DNA from 2 places in the Streptomyces sp. NPDC051907 genome. Region 2 is predicted to be linked to the other one. Evidence: riboswitches for the same ligand, from Rfam matches in the RefSeq annotation. Region 2 holds a riboswitch; the other holds the start of a gene.

Region 1 (4,820 bases), on a different contig from region 2:
TCGAAGCTGCGCCGCTGGGTGTAGCCGGCGTCCCGGAACACCTTGATCATCTTGTTGTTGGCGGGCAGCACCTCGGCGGCGAAGCGCCGGATGCCGCGCTCGCGGGCGACCGCGGCGATGTGCTCGAGCAGCGTGGAGGCGACGCCCCGCCCCTGGTGGGCGTCCTGGACGAGGAAGGCGACCTCGGCCTCGTCGGCGGGGGCGGCGGCGGGGCGGCCCAGGGAGTCGATCCGGTCGTAGCGGACGGTGGCGATGAACTCCCCGCCGACCGTGGCCGCGAGGCCGACCCGGTCCACGTAGTCGTGGTGCGTGAAGCGGTGGACGTCCTTGGCGGAGAGCCGGGGGTAGGGCGCGAAGAACCGGTAGTACTTCGACTCGTCCGAGACCTGCTCGTAGAAGCTGACCAGCCGCCCGGCGTCCTCGGTGGTGATCGGTCTGATGCGTGCGGTGCCGCCGTCGCGCAGCACCACGTCGGCTTCCCAGTGATCGGGATAGGCATGATCGGAAACCTGATCCGGCTGCTGCGGAGGCTGCATGGGAGAAGCGTACGGTGAGTCGACAGGAGCACGCCGGAGTACATGAGAGACTGGTCTAGACAACCCGCTAAGACTTGAAGGGCAACACCATGGCTGAGCGCCGCGTCAATGTCGGCTGGGCCGAGGGCCTTCACGCCCGCCCCGCTTCCATCTTCGTCCGTGCCGCCACGGCGTCCGGCGTCCCCGTGACGATCGCCAAGGCCGACGGCAGCCCCGTCAACGCCGCCTCCATGCTCGCCGTGCTCGGGCTGGGCGCGCAGGGCGGCGAGGAGATCGTGCTCGCCTCCGAGGCGGACGGCGCCGACGTCGCCCTGGACCGTCTGGCCAAGCTGGTCGCCGAGGGCCTCGAGGAGCTCCCGGAGACCGTCTGAGCCGCAGTCGCCCACGACAGAGCCGCGGATCCCGAATTCGGGAGACCGCGGCTCCGTTCTATTCCGGGACGGAGATATCCGGCTGGATCCACGCGAGCGGATCCAGGGACAGACCGACAGACCGGAATAGGAATTCGGGCAGCAGGACAGGCCCCCCGATAATTCCTTCCCTTTGTATACGGCGCGACTGTTAATGCCGGAGGCTCGCGGTGTTTACGGCATGTTGCGAAGTCCTCACGGTCCTTGTGCGCTCCTGTCCGCGCAGCCGGTGAGCGGCCACCGCCCGCTCGGCGTGCAGGGCGGTCAGCGCGCGGGCGCGCTCGCCGTCGCCGCGCGCCACCGCGTCCACGATCGCGCCGTGCTCGGCCCAGGACTCGACGGGCCTGGCCGGCTGCTCGACCGCGTACATCCACGCGATCTTGTGCCGCAGCTGGGTGAGCAGGGCGGTCAGCCCGGGGCTCTGGGAGGCCTGGGCGAGCGTCTCGTGGAACCAGCCGCCCAGGGAGCGCAGATCCTCGCCCTGGCCGCGCCGCGCCCGCTCCTGGCCCAGCCTGACCAGGCCGCGCAGCACCTTGAGGTGCGCGTCGGTGCGGCGCTGGGCGGCGCGGGCGGCGCCCAGCGGCTCCAGCAGCAGACGGATGTCCAGCAGGTCCGCGGCCTCCTGCTCGGTGGGCTCGGCGACACAGGCGCCGGCGTGCCGGCGGGTAGTGACGAAGCCCTCGGACTCCAGGGTGCGCAGGGCCTCGCGCACCGGGACCCGGGAGACGCCGTAGCGGCGGGCGAGCTGCTCCTCGGTGAGCCGGCTGCCGCGCGCGAATACACCGGAGACGATGTCGTCGCGGATCGCCGTGCATACCGAATGCGCAGGAATGCGCATGACCGAACCTCCGCTTTAATCCGCGCGAAACGCAGCCGATTGACTTCTGTTCGGCAACCCTATTGCAACGGACGCGATTTTCCGATGGCCCACCGAAATCCATGGACACCTTTTGGCCAGGAAGCGCCGCGGGCGACGGCGAGGGCGGTTCGGGGGCCGGGAGGCGGGCGGGGCCGGGGAACGCCGAAGGCCCCGGCGGGGACCGGGGCCTTCGAGAAGGAGAGCGGGATCAGGCGGACGCGCGGCGCCCTGGTGCGGGCGCCCGGCGGCCGGTGATCAGACCTTGACGCCGTGGGAGCGCAGGTAGGAGACCGGGTTGATGTCGGAGCCGTACTCCGCCGTGCTCCGGGCCTCGAAGTGGAGGTGGGGGCCCGAGGAGTTGCCGGTGGAGCCGGAGAGGCCGATCTGCTGGCCCGGGGTGACGTCCTGGCCGACCGAGACGCCGATGGAGGAGAGGTGGCCGTACTGCGTGTACGTGCCGTCGTGCATCTTGATCACGACGTTGTTGCCGTACGCGCCGCCCCAGCCCGCCTCCACGACGGTGCCCATGCCGACGGACACGACCGAGGAGCCGGAGGCGGCGTGGAAGTCGACGCCGGTGTGGCTGCCGGAGGACCAGGCGGCGCCGCCGGCCTGGTAGGCGGTGCTGACATACGAGCCGGCGACCGGGGCGGTGAAGGAGAGCAGGCGCTTGCGCTCTGCCTCGCGGTCGGCGCGCTCCTTGGCCTCGCGGGCCTCCTTGACGCGGGCCTCGGCCTGGCGCTTCGCCTCGGCCTCGGCCTTCGCCTTGGCGGCGGCGCGGTCGGCCTCCAGCCGCTGCACCTCGGCCTGGTCGGCGATCTCGTCCGCGAGGGAGTCGACGGCGACTGTCTGCAGGGTGCCGGTGTCCTCCATGGAGGGGGCGCCGGGCTCGGCGGCGAGCGCCGGGGAAGCGAGGGTTCCGATGACGCCGGTGGTGGCGAGGGCCGCTACGCCTGCCATGTTCGCGCTCTTGCGCGACAGGCGGCTCGGGGCACGGTGCTTCCCGGTGGCACGGGTGAACGCCATGGAGAGGCTGATCCTTTCCTTCCTTCTCGCCTACCGGGTTAGCTGACGGGTTCGGAGCAGGAAGGTCTCCTACGGGCCCCTCCGCGGCTGCGAAGGCGTCCGATTCACCCCAGGGACTGAGTGGGTCCCCGGCTCCCCAGGCTCGCGCCTGACGGGGACTCGGCGATGACTGTCCGATGCCGCGGGTGCGGCGGGCTACTGGCGAACAGCCGCACTGACGCTAGGCGGGCGCTCTTTCAATCGCCAAACAGACGGCCCTTTTTGTAGCGCACGCCACAGGGCAGACAGGCAACTAGCCAACAAAACGGACATACGACGGAACCCCGGGCATCGCACTGAAGCCGGGGTTCCGTTTCCTGCTGTGGAGTTGTCGTGCCGCGCGCCGGGGACGGCGGGAGGTCAATCAGCCTGTGACAACAGTCACTTCGCCGATGCCCAGCGCCTTGACCGGCTCCGCGATCTGCGCGGCGTCGCCGACGAGCACGGTGACCATGCGGTCCACCGGGAAGGCGCTGACGGCCGCGGCCGTCGCCTCCACGGTGCCCGTCTCGGCGAGCCGTACGTACAACTGCGCCTGATAGTCGTCCGGGAGGTGCTGCTCGACCTGGTCGGCGAGCGTGCCCGCGACGGACGCGGCCGTCTCGTACTTCAGCGGGGCCACGCCCACCAGGTTCTGCACGGCGACGTCGCGCTCGGCGTCGGTGAGGCCCTCGGCCGCGAGCGTGCGCAGCACCTTCCAGAGGTCGTCCAGCGCCGGGCCGGTGTTGGGGGTGTCCACGGAGCCGCTGATGGCGAGCATCGAGGCGCCCGTGGCCCCGCCCGGGGCGGTCGGGGATGCGGAGCGCAGCACCTGGCCGAAGGCCCGTACGCCGTAGGTGTAGCCCTTCTCCTCGCGCAGGACGCGGTCCAGCCGGGAGGTGAGGGTGCCGCCCAGGCAGTACGAGCCGAGGACCTGCGCCGGCCAGACGCGGTCGTGCCGGTCCGCGCCGATGCGGCCGATCAGCAGCTGCGTCTGCACGGCGCCGGGCCGGTCCACGATCACCACGCGGCCGGTGTCGTCCGCGGTGATCGGCGGCATGGGGCGCAGATCGGCCTTGTCGCCGGTCCAGCCGCCCAGGGTGTCGGCGAGGACGGCGTCCAGGTCGACGCCCGTCAGGTCGCCCACGATCACCGCGGTGCCCGTGGCGGGCCGCACATGCCCCTCGAAGAAGGCACGCACGGCCGCCGCGTCGATGCGCTTGACGGTCTCCTCCGTGCCCTGGCGGGGGCGCGACATGCGCGAGGAGGCCGGGAAGAGCTGCTTGGACAGCTCCTTGGCGGCGCGGCGGGCCGGGTTGGCCTGCTCGTGCGGGATCTCGTCCAGGCGGTTGCGGACCAGGCGCTCGACCTCGCTGCTCGCGAACGCGGGCGCGCGCAGGGCCTCGGACAGCAGGCCGAGCGCCTTGGGCAGCCGGGAGACCGGGACCTCCAGAGAGACCCGGACGCCGGGGTGGTCGGCGTGCGCGTCCAGGGTGGCGCCGCAGCGCTCCAGCTCGGCGGCGAACTCCTCCGCCGAGCGCTTGTCGGTGCCCTCGGACAGGGCGCGCGCCATGATCGTGGCGACGCCGTCGAGGCCCTCCGGCTCGGCGTCCAGGGGAGCGTCGAGGGAGAGCTCCACGGCCACGACCTGCTGGCCGGGGCGGTGGCAGCGCAGCACGGTCAGGCCGTTGTCGAGCGTGCCGCGCTCGGGGGCCGGGAAGGCCCACGGCCTGGCCTCGCCGGCCTGCGGCTGCGGGTGGAAGTCCATGCTGACGGCAGCGTCGCTCACTGGTCGGCTCCCTCGTTGTCGTCGCTGTCGTTGTCGGCGCCGTCTTCGGCGGCGACCGGCTCGTAGACCAGCACCGCCCTGTTCTCGGGGCGCAGCCGGGCCTTGGCGACCGCCTGCACCTCCTCGGCGGTCACCTCCAGCACCCGCTGCACGGCGGTCAGCGCCAGCTGGGGGTCGCCGAA
Region 2 (4,820 bases):
TGGGGCAGTGAGCCCGATCAGCCCTTGAAGCGGGGGAACGCCGAGCGGCCCGCGTACACCGCGGCGTCGTCGAGGATCTCCTCGATGCGCAGCAGCTGGTTGTACTTGGCGACGCGGTCCGAGCGGGCCGGGGCGCCGGTCTTGATCTGACCGCAGTTCACGGCGACGGCGAGGTCGGCGATGGTGACGTCCTCGGTCTCGCCCGAGCGGTGGGACATCATGCACTTGAAGCCGTTGCGCTGGGCGAGCTCGACGGCGTCCAGCGTCTCGGTCAGCGAGCCGATCTGGTTGACCTTGACCAGCAGGGCGTTGGCGGAGCCCTCCTCGATGCCGCGGGCCAGACGCTCCGGGTTGGTGACGAACAGGTCGTCGCCGACGATCTGGACCTTCGCGCCGAGCTTGTCGGTGATGGTCTTCCAGCCGTCCCAGTCGTCCTCGAACAGCGGGTCCTCGATGGAGACGAGCGGGTACGCGGCGACGAGCTCCGCGTAGTACTCGGTCATCTCGGCGGCCGAGCGGGACTTGCCCTCGAACTCGTACTTGCCGTCCTTGTAGAACTCGGACGCGGCGACGTCGAGCGCGAGCGCGATGTCCTTGCCCGGGGCGTAGCCGGCCTGCTTGATCGCCTCGAGGATGAGGTCGAGCGCCTCGCGGTTGGAGCCGAGGTTCGGGGCGAAGCCGCCCTCGTCGCCGAGACCGGTGGACAGGCCCTTGGTCTTCAGGACGGACTTGAGGGTGTGGTAGACCTCCGCGCCCCAGCGCAGGGCCTCGGAGAAGGACTCCGCGCCGATCGGCGCGATCATGAACTCCTGGATGTCCACATTGGAGTCGGCGTGCGAGCCGCCGTTCAGGATGTTCATCATCGGAACGGGCAGCAGGTGCGCGTTCGGGCCGCCGAGGTAGCGGAAAAGCGGCAGGTCGGACGCCTCGGAGGCGGCGTGCGCGACGGCGAGGGAGACGCCGAGGATGGCGTTGGCGCCGAGGGAGGACTTGTCCGGGGTGGCGTCCAGGTCGAACATCGCCTGGTCGATCAGGCGCTGCTCGGTGGCGTCGTAGCCGACGAGCTCCGGGCCGATCTGCTCGATGACGGCGAGGACGGCCTTCTCGACGCCCTTGCCGAGGTAGCGGTTCTGGTCACCGTCGCGGAGCTCAAGAGCCTCGAACGCACCGGTGGAGGCGCCGGACGGGACAGCAGCACGGCCGGTGCTGCCGTCGTCGAGGCCAACCTCGACCTCGACCGTGGGGTTGCCTCGGGAGTCCAGGATTTCCCGGGCTACGACGACGTCGATGGACGGCACGAGCATCTCCTTCTGGGATGTGACGCTATACGCAAGGTCTCTTTGGCCTTGCGACAAGAGCCTAACCGGCTGCGGACCCTCGGCCAGCCGATGCCCGCCCGCTGGGACGAAAAACGGCGTGAAGGGCGGGGATATGGGACAAAGCAGCCGACATCTACTTATGAGTAACGCGAATCGCTCCGCGTATACCGGCCCTACCTCAGCCCGGCCGCGCACACTCAGCCTCGCCGGGTACATCCAGCCCCGTGGGCGCTTGAGCCGCAAACCAAGCCCCGTGGGGGTCCCCCCGGACGAAGTCTGGGGGAGTTTGAGGCGCGGGGTCCGGGGCAGCGCCCCGCGGGCAGCCCGCACAGGGCATGTCACCGTTGCCTCGGGGGGCTGCGCCCCCGTACGGCCTTCGGCCGTGTCCTCAATCGCCGGACGGGCTGGGTTTCCCGGGCACATCCAGCCCCGCCGGCGTTTGAGGCGACCGACATTCAGCCCCGCCGGCGATTGAGGCGCGGGGTCCGGGGCAGCGCCCCAAATCAGCCTCGCCGGCGATTGAGGCGCGGGGGTCCGGGGGCGGAGCCCCCGGGGACGGGGGGCGCGTCCGCGCAGAGCAGTGCCCCGCGAGCACCGGTGGGCCGCCGGGTCCACCGGGTCTCGCGGGGCACGCCCCACACCAGATCAGCTCAGGTGAAGCAGCTGACCCGGGTAGATCACATTCGCGTCGTCCACGACGTCCTTGTTCAGGTCGAACAGCTTCTTCCAGCCGCCCTCGACCTTCTTCTCCTCGGCGATCGAGCCCAGCGTGTCACCGGCCTTGACCTTGTACTCGCCGTCGCCCTTCTTCACGGCCTTCGCCTTCGCCGGCGCCGCGGGGCGCTCGGAGCGGGTCGTGGGCGCCTCGGCGCGCTTCGGAGCGGCGGGCTTGGCCGGAGCCGGGGCGGCCTTCTCCGCGGCGCCGGTGTACGCGGCGTCGGACAGGCCCACGCCGCAGTGCGGCCACGCGCCCTTGCCCTGGCCCGCGAGGACCTTCTCGGCGACCTGGATCTGCTGCGACTTCGACGCCTGGTCGGCGGTCGCGGCGTACGCGGTGCCGCCGTACGCGGCCCAGGTGGAGGCGGAGAACTGCAGGCCGCCGTAGAAGCCGTTGCCGGTGTTGATGGACCAGTCGCCGCCGGACTCGCACTGGGCGACGGTGTCCCACTCGGAGGCGGTCGCGGCGGAGGCGGAGGTGGCGCCGAGCAGCGGGGCGGCGACGGCCGCACCCGTGATGCCGGCGAGCGTGGCGATGCGGGTGGCCTTCGAGGGACGACGGTGCTTGGACTTGCTGGAGAACAGCATGGGACATCTCCTCACCGACGCCTACGAGGTGAGCTGTCGGGTTCGGGCCAGATGAGTTGCCCGGCCGCGCGACCTAGCGCGCGGCTTCACCCCAAGCCGTTCCACGGCCGTTCGTCAGCAACGGCCGGGGGGCGGCGCTTACCTGGGTCCCCCGCTCCTGCCTTCGGCGCATGACGCGACGACTGGTCCCCCCGACCGACGGCAGGATTCGGCGTGACGGTCAGCGGTGCCCGCGATGGCGAGCGGTCAGACCGTAGACACACCGCTCCCCGATGTTCAAAGACGAACATCGGGGAGAAATCGCCCTTTCCGCCCTTTGGGGCGATTACATTTCCGCAGGTCGGGGGCGAAGTGTGCACATTCGGTAGGCGAGCCACGCCAGTTAGGACAAAGAGACCCTTGTCTCACTTACACAGAACGGACATAAGCCCGCGAACTGCCGCTACTTCGGGTCGGAGGAGTGGTCCAGATCGAGGCTCTGGCCAGGAAGGATCAGGTCCGGGTCCTCGCCGACGGCCTTCCGGTTCGCCTCGTAGAGCGCGGTCCAGCCGCCGGGCACCTCCTGCTCGTCGGCGATGGTCCACAGGCTGTCGCCGGTGCGGACCGTGTACTCGCCGGGCGAAGTGTCCGCATTCGCAGGCTCACGTGTTGAACCGTCACCCCGTGAGGCATGTCGGCCGCTTTCACGCTCATTGTCCGTATTGCCCGACTCGGTCCCCTCGGGCGCCGGCTCGCCGCGGTGCTTCCCGGCGCCGGAGCCCGACTCGGGGGTCGCGCCCTTGGAGGGCTCGGCGCTCTCCTCGCTGCGGGCGGGCGCGCTCGGCTGGGCGGACTGCTCCGGCTTCGAGGGGGCCGCCGGCTCGTCGGAGGACGACTCCTTCTCCGGCTTGTCGGAGGTGGTCTCGGCCGCCTCGCCGGTCGGCTCGCCGGAGGGCTGGTCGATCGGGGCGCTCGGCCGCGGCGTCGGCTGGGCGGTGACGCCGTCGGCCGATCCCGCGATCTTCAGTCCGGCGATGGACGAGCAGCCGGGCCAGGCGTCCGGCCCCTGCGCGGCCAGGACCATCTCGGCCACGGCTATCTGCTCGGTGCGGCTCGCGAGGTCGGCGCGCGGCGCGTACGCCGTGCCGCCGTAGGTCTCCCACGTCTCCTGGGAGAGCTGGAGCCCGCCGTAGTACCCGTTGCCGAGGTCGGCGCTCCACATGCCGCTGCTCTCGCACTCGGCGACGCGGTCCCATGTGGTGCCGTCGGCGGCCGAGGCCGAGGTCGCGCCGAGCAGCGGGATCGCGATGGCCGATCCCGTCACCCCTGCCGCGACGACGAGGGCCGGAGCCTGACGGGGTCGGCGGTGCCGTCCGTTCCCGGAGCGCATGCGGTTGCCTTTCGCGTGACAGCTTGGATCGACGGTGAACGTAGCGGCATTCGAACGCGAGTCACAAGTCGATGCAGCGGAGATCACGTGAAAGTCACGAACATGATGGACCGTCAGTTCTGCTGGGGTGTGAACTCAACCGGCAGAGTGCGCAATCCACGCATAATGAGACCCCCACGCCACCGCAAATCGTCCGGATCGCCCGCAAGCCGCAAGTCCGGCGCCCTCCTGAGCAGCGTCGCGATGGCGGTCTGCCCTTCCAGCCGGGCGAGCGGGGCGCCGAGGCAGTAGTGGATGCCGTGGCCGTATCCGAGGTGCTTGTTGTCGCTTCTCGACAGATCGAGGGCGTCGGGCTCGGCGAACCGCTCGGGGTCCCGGTCGGCGGCGGCGAGCACCACCAGGACGGGGTCTCCGGCCTCGATCCGCTGCCCGCCGAGGCTCAGCTTCTCGGTGGCGAACCGCCAGGTGGCGATCTCCACCGGCCCGTCGTAGCGCAGGAGTTCCTCCACGCCGGAGGCGAGCAGACCCGTCTCCCCCGCCGCGAGGGACGCCTGGAGCCGGTCCCGCTCCCCGGGGTTGCGCAGCAGCGCGTACACCCCGTTCCCGATCAGGTTCACGGTCGTCTCGAAGCCGGCGAACAACAGGATGAAGGCCATAGCCGCGGCCTCGTTCTCCGTCAGATGCTCGCCGTGGTCCGAGGCGCGGATCAGGCCCGAGATCAGGTCGTCCGAGCCCTCTTGTCCCAGGGTCTCCCGTTTGCGGTGGATCAGCTCGGCGAGGTAGCCGCGCATCATCTTCACCGAGCGGGCGACCCCGCCGCGGGGGCC

What was found. Region 2 has a riboswitch for cyclic di-AMP ahead of AB0M39_RS22790 (transglycosylase family protein). Riboswitches for the same ligand answer to the same signal wherever they lie in the genome.
Positions count from the first base shown of each region.
Region 1: it holds a riboswitch for cyclic di-AMP, as region 2 does, so the genes downstream of both, AB0M39_RS13940 (M23 family metallopeptidase) here and AB0M39_RS22790 (transglycosylase family protein) in region 2, are expected to answer to the same signal.

Region 1 is NZ_JBFAYB010000019.1:85,974-90,793, reverse strand. Features, by position in the region: partial or broken gene AB0M39_RS13955 (GNAT family N-acetyltransferase) at 1-536, opposite strand, end outside; gene AB0M39_RS13950 (HPr family phosphocarrier protein) at 626-907, shown strand; gene AB0M39_RS13945 (GntR family transcriptional regulator) at 1,098-1,784, opposite strand; gene AB0M39_RS13940 (M23 family metallopeptidase) at 2,061-2,831, opposite strand; cyclic di-AMP (ydaO/yuaA leader) riboswitch at 2,844-3,006, opposite strand; gene AB0M39_RS13935 (pitrilysin family protein) at 3,235-4,617, opposite strand; gene AB0M39_RS13930 (pitrilysin family protein) at 4,635-4,820, opposite strand, start outside.
Region 2 is NZ_JBFAYB010000045.1:9,982-14,801, reverse strand. Features, by position in the region: gene eno (phosphopyruvate hydratase) at 18-1,298, opposite strand; gene AB0M39_RS22790 (transglycosylase family protein) at 1,965-2,624, opposite strand; cyclic di-AMP (ydaO/yuaA leader) riboswitch at 2,628-2,803, opposite strand; gene AB0M39_RS22785 (transglycosylase family protein) at 3,067-3,993, opposite strand; gene AB0M39_RS22780 (cytochrome P450) at 4,107-4,820, opposite strand, start outside.